One region of the Paenibacillus sp. NRS-1782 genome, then DNA from elsewhere that is predicted to be linked to it. Evidence: riboswitches for the same ligand, from Rfam matches in the RefSeq annotation. Region 1 holds a riboswitch; the other holds the start of a gene.

Region 1 (3,214 bases):
GGAGTCTCGCAACAGCTCCAGCCCTTGAGGAGTCGGGTCAGTTACGATCGCATTCTTTACGGTGTCCAATTGTGTATTCACATTAATGGCCCAGTCAATCTTGTTTTTGCCGTTAGCCTTTCCTTGTTTACTTATTGGGGGACCGGACACGGGTTTGATGTTGACGATGGATGTTTGTACCCCGATCTTAATTGGAGTCGAAATAATGACTTCTGTACTGCCTTTTGCAACTTCCTTACTGAACTCGGTTTTTACTTGCAGTTTTCCGCTTACGTTGGAATGATTCTCTACGTAATCGTTAAAGGTCATAATGACTTTCCCTTGGCGATCTACCGTAAAGGTACCAACCTCTCCATCTGTTGAAATCAACGGAGACGAGATATCTGTGTAAATTTCAAATTGTTCCGGTAAGTTAAAGGTGAAGGTATCACCTTCTTTATACTGATTGTCCGGAATCTCCCATTCATAGCTTAGCTGGACTGCCGCGCCAATGTCCACACGGACGCCAGGATTATCCACAGCATCAATGATACGGCCAGTTTCATCCGTCAAGATCAGCTTGGTTAAAATATTGTCTACTTGAACTGAGTTGGTCGCTGCCTGAATCATAGGGGCTATGCTGGGAGGTGCCTCTAACGGTTCAGGGTTTGGAATACCGTATACATCTTCCATAACTGTATTCGCAGGATCGCTTATAGCGCTTTCTGGTACAGCCGTGGTTGAAGTGTCTGCGTAAGCCAACGCTGCACTAAAAAAACTTTGGAAAATAAGCAATAGTACAATGATCGTTGCGTTTATTTTTGTTCTCATACTCTTAAGTAAGTCTCCTATTCATCATAATATTATGGAAAGTACCCGGGCGGATTTGGCTCCCCCCTCTTTCTTGTCCCGGAAATAGTATATTCAACAAACTTAGTTTTTAAATGACTGACTAGATATACAATACCTTCCTTATCTCAACAATTTCTCAACAATAATAGAAAAAAGCCCTGATCGCAGTGATCAGGGCTTTCTACAAAAAAAATTAATATTGTTTTGTTTTTGTATATTTGGAGGGTTCTTTGGCCATTGCAAACTTCTGTTTTCCGCTTTTTAGAGCAGCATCTACTGTAGTGTCAATGATAACCCATTGATTGTTGATATTGACTTCATTCCAGGCGTGGTAAGTTTTCACATAGGAGGATTCACCCATAACCAGCTTCGTTGGAACATCCACACTTCGAAGCATGGCGGCGAACAGTGAAGCGTATCCATAGCAAATGTCTTTTTGCGAAACTATTGTACGATCAATTTGTGGAAGGTAGTCTGTTGATAGGTTGAAAGGCTGATTGGAATCGTATTTAATATGACTAATGACATACTCGTAAATACGTTTCACCTTTTCATCATCTGTCTTTGCACCCTTGGTTAATTCCTTGGCTTTCCGAATCGCCTGATTCGTATCGCTCCAGTCAATATTTTGAATAGAATTGAGGTATATGGTTTTACTGTCATTCAAATTTAACTGGACCGTTTCTTCACCTATCACTTTATACTGGTTGCCAGTTAGCTGTTCCAATAAACGAATGTTATAATTGCCATTGCCCATTTGAAGAGCAAATGCTTCTTCAGGCTTGCCCGAATTCAGATAATAAGAGTATTTCTCCGCATCCTTGGTAATTACAATCTTGGTTTTGACATTGGAGTTGACAGGATAACGTATACTAACAATACCGTGGTTTACGTTGTTTTGATTCAGCCATGCCTGACTTTCGGCAGCAAATGCTGTCGTATGTAGGGGGATGGATAACAAAAAAACCAAAATAATTAAAAAAGATGACATTTTCCTCATAGAAAAACTTCCTTTCGGCGGCTAGGCTGCCATCTTAAAAAGAAGGCCCTATAGCTTTGCGTCCCTGCCTTTCGACAGGTTTGCTATTATCGTATAAAGTTTTTCAGGAAAAAAGACACGACAAAAAGCCTCTCCAACCGGTAGCTGGCTGCCATCTTAAAAAGAAGGCCCTGTAGCTTTGCGTCCCTGCCTTTCGACAGGTTTGCCATTTATCCTGAACAGTCTATATCTATCATTCTATCAGTTGGACTTCCGATTAGGCAAGCACAATCTCAGATTTTCTCTGTTTTTCGACAAAGTCATCTAATAGATGAGTTTATAGTTTGGTTCGATTCCCCCATTTTTTGCGGAAGGAATGTGGGGTTTCTCCGACATGTTCCTTGAACAGGTTGATAAAATGGCTAGTGTTGGGAATCCCTACAAACCGTGCGATATCCACAATGGATTCGTCACTGGTTTTAAGCCAGCCTTGAGCCGCTGTGATGCGGACATTAATGAGATAATCAATTGGAGAAAATCCAATCTGTTTCTTGAAGTTTTTAGCGAGATTGAATTTGTTTAACTCAAACATGTCTGCCAGCGAATCCAGCGTAATTCGTTCACTGTAGGATCGATCCAAATATTGCTGAACCTTGCGTACCTCGGTGATCGTATCCTGATTTACATACGGATGATCGTAGGGGTGCTGCAAAATATAAGTCAGCAACTCACTGATGAGTCTGGATGTCAACAGTTCAGCAGAGAGAGTTCTGTCAGATTGTACGCATAAGAGGGAACGCAGCTTGTCCAATATGGTGACTGGATCGTTGAGTGATATTACAGGCTTGTTGTGCTTGGCAAATTGTTCGTAGAAATTGTCGATCAGATTGCCGTACACATTTACACTGATAAACTCCCAAGCTTCATGACCAGCACTGCTGTACTGTACGAATTCCTCACAATTAACGAAAAACATATCATGAGGCTTCAATATGTATTTTTTCTCTCGGTACAGTAATTCCCCTTGTCCTGATAACGTAAAAACGAGCAGAAACGAGGTGAGTTCCTTCCGTTCCATGGCATAAGCAGATGTTTTTTTGAAATAACCTATTTCCTGTATATAAAAAAGGGATCGCTTGGCAAAAGCGGAGGGAGTACGTGCAATGACGACTGGATCGCTGCTCCAAGGGGTCCCATTCCCGTTGTTTTTTTGGTCTGTTGTCATGTCCAATTCCTTTACAAAAGAGCAAATTTATCAAGCTAATCACTGTTTGTTTAACAAACAAAATGGTGGTTTACACATGATTTCCTACTTAATACGGTTTATTTTATCACATCATATAAATGCATGTAGCGAATAATATTTTGAATTATTTCCCAATCTAAATCAGGTGTACTATTATG
Region 2 (3,214 bases), on a different contig from region 1:
GAACATACTCTTCAGGAGAGTGAAGGCAAGCTTGCGTTAATCGGAGTTGTCCCTTCCTATCCTTCTGAGAAATATGGTTACATTATACCGAAAAATGATGCCACACAAGGTAGCACAGGCTACCGCGAAGTGAGCCATTTTCAAGAGAAACCCGACCGGGAGCAGGCGGAGCGTCTGATGGAACGCAATGCTCTATGGAACTGCGGGGTTTTTGCATTCCAATTGGGTTACTTGCTCGATATCTTGGCATCCAAAGGTTTGCCGCTGAACTATGAAGAAATGCAAAAGCAATATTCTTCTCTGGAAAAAATCAGCTTTGACTATGAGGTAGTCGAGAAGGAGCAGGACATCGTTGTTCTTCCGTATGATGGATTCTGGAAGGATTTAGGTACCTGGAACACCTTAACGGAAGAAATGTCCCATCAGCAAGTGGGCAGAGGCGTAGTAACGGAGGATTGCGTCAATACAAGCCTTATCAACGAACTGGATATCCCCGTGGCAATCATTGGAACGAATGATCTGATCGTAGCTGTCAGCCCGGATGGCATCCTTGTGACCAATAAGGCGGAAAGTCCGCGCATCAAGGAAGTGCTCAAGGCTCATAATCAGCGTCCAATGTACGAAGAGCGACGTTGGGGGCATTATCGGGTAGTGGATTATGTAAAGTATGACGAGGGCAACGAGGTATTGACCAAGCGAATCCGTGTGCTGCAAGGCAAAAATATCAGCTACCAGCTTCATTTCAAACGGAGTGAAATTTGGACCATTATTAGCGGTGAAGCGGAAATTATTTTGAATGAAAAGCTGCATAAGGTGAAGGCGGGTGATGTGGTTCGCATTCCAGAAGGGACGAAGCATAGCATTTTGGCCGTGACCGATGTGGAATTGATCGAGGTACAGACAGGTTCTGAGTTGATCGAAGAGGATATTGTCCGTTTTTGCATGGATTGGGATGAAATTTCCCGTCACCAGTTTATTTCATAAATGAGCATCATGCAACATTCCTGAAGGATGAAAAATGACTCATTTATGAAGTTTTTATCCCGAACTGTCGAAAATACGCGAAAATCTGTAAATTCATGAACATGACCTATTAAATTTTGGTAAAAAAAAGTCGATACTTAGGGTAAGAAGGAATCCAAACTCCTTCCACGATAAACGCAGCCCTGTTGAAAGGCAGGTACGCAAAGCTAAAGGGCCTTCCGTGAGGATGGCAGCCTGGCTACCGAAAGGAAGAGCGAGAGTGAGTCCCTATTTTACCCCTGTGAATCGATGGATACGCAGTGTACTCCCCGTTGTTATGCTTTTTTCTTTGTTGCCCGTCGGTTTTGGTGAATCTCTGTCCGTGGCGAATGCTGCCACACTACAGCCTGTTAATTCGGACGCTTCTGCTGAGGCCCGTGAACTATACAACTATTTGATCAGCATCTCGGGAAAAAAGATGGTCACAGGTCAACATGATTATTTGGAAAGTCCGGATGAATTAAGCAACAAGGTCCAAAAAATCAGTAAGGCGTATGCTGGTGTACATGGCTACGAGATGGGAGCCATCTCCGGCCAGTCCGCCGCTACGGAGGCAGCACAACGTAAAAATGTCGTCGATAGCGCGATACGTTGGAGTAGAGCTGGCGGCATGGTTACGATGACTTATCATGAACCGTTGCCGGGTAAACCACTGACTTGGGCCAATGTGCAGGCGAAAGTAAGCCAGGCGGAGTTCAATAAATATGTGACGCCGGGTACTGCGCAGTATAATCTTCTCATTGCCGATCTGGATAAGGTCGCTGTATCGTTAAAGCAGCTTCGTGATGCGGGGGTTCCAGTATTATGGAGACCTTACCACGAAATGAACGGCGACTGGTTCTGGTGGGGAAACAAAAACAATTGCAATCAGCTATGGAATATCATGTATGACCGTTTTGTAAATACGCATCAGCTGAACAATCTGCTGTGGGTATGGAGTCCGAATGCGCCTAATTCGTACACTGCTCCATATACCCCGAAATATCCGGGGGATGACAAAGTGGATATTTTGGCTGTAGACATTTACAACCATGATTTTAAGCAAAGCCATTACGAAGGATTGCTCGGACTGGCACGAAATAAACCGATTGCCATTGGGGAACATGGTGAGGTGCCCAGTCCCGAGGTGATGAAGGCTCAGCCTAAATGGGTGTATTCCATGACCTGGGGCAAGATGCTGACCGAAAATAACACGACGGATCAGATTCATGATTATATGAATGATTCGACAAGCTTGACGCGGGATGATGTGAAAAAAGGGCTGGCTGCGATGAAAAAACCTGACACGGAGCTACCAACCGTACCGGACACGGGACAAAATGGCTCGACTCCAGCTCCGCCAGTGGTAAGTAAACCAGTCCCGCCTTCCGTTCCGGATATGGTCTACGCAAACGGGCTGCGGGGCGAATATTTTAACGACATGAATCTGGATGGCACTGCTGTTTTGGTTCGCACAGACAGTAAGCTGGATTATAACTGGCGTGCCGCCACGCCTGATCCAAAGGTGGAGGCTGATCAGTTCTCAGTCCGTTGGACGGGCAAAATCAAGCCGCAATATAGTGAGGCCTATACGTTTACCACGATATCCGATGATGGCATTCGTGTATGGGTAGATGGCAAGCTGATTATTGATAGCTGGTTCAAACAAAGCTGGACAGAACGCAAGGGCAGCATTTCCTTGCAAGCAGGCAAAATGGCAGATTTGAAGGTTGAATATTATGATGAAAAGGGCGACGCAATGGCACGTCTGATGTGGGAAAGTCAGCATGAAGCGAAAGCGGTAATTCCCGGCAACGCTTTGTTTCTTCCTTGATATATACTCTTTCCCCGCCAAAAATTTTGAGGAGAGAGAGGGTGGAGCACAATGATGAAAAAATGGTTGACCCAAAAGTATATAGTGGTATTGGCCGGGCTGCTAGGGGTCGCAGCTATAGCGCTGATTGCCTGGTTTATTCATACGCCTCCCAAGAGTGAAGAACTTCAGACGATTAAAGTAGCGGCGGCGAGTCCGGTATGGAAGCTTGGTCAGCGGGATGACTCTTCAGTAGAATTTAGAGGTGTGGTCGGTAAGGACAATATCAATATTTCGGTGGCCTCTACCGAGTCGTCTGCTAAAGGAACATCGTCAGCGATGTCCATAGCGGGGAGTACAACGGCTCCGATATTGCTCAGCAGTGGAGATATCCCTTCC

Evidence for each region. A riboswitch is a leader RNA that binds a small molecule or an ion and turns the genes downstream of it on or off. The one in region 1 is predicted to bind cyclic di-GMP.
Region 2: it holds a riboswitch for cyclic di-GMP, as region 1 does, so the genes downstream of both, ACIFQM_RS09405 (glycosyl hydrolase) here and ACIFQM_RS16280 (transglutaminase domain-containing protein) in region 1, are expected to answer to the same signal.

What each region holds. Positions count from the first base shown of each region.
Region 1 covers NZ_JBITPH010000041.1:28,815-32,028, forward strand. The annotation lists gene ACIFQM_RS16275 (collagen binding domain-containing protein) at 1-810, opposite strand, end outside; gene ACIFQM_RS16280 (transglutaminase domain-containing protein) at 1,025-1,831, opposite strand; cyclic di-GMP riboswitch class I at 1,845-1,926, opposite strand; cyclic di-GMP riboswitch class I at 1,968-2,048, opposite strand; gene ACIFQM_RS16285 (AraC family transcriptional regulator) at 2,148-3,035, opposite strand.
Region 2 covers NZ_JBITPH010000021.1:79,326-82,539, forward strand. The annotation lists gene ACIFQM_RS09400 (sugar phosphate nucleotidyltransferase) at 1-984, shown strand, start outside; cyclic di-GMP riboswitch class I at 1,150-1,230, shown strand; gene ACIFQM_RS09405 (glycosyl hydrolase) at 1,211-2,836, shown strand; gene ACIFQM_RS09410 (hypothetical protein) at 2,888-3,214, shown strand, end outside.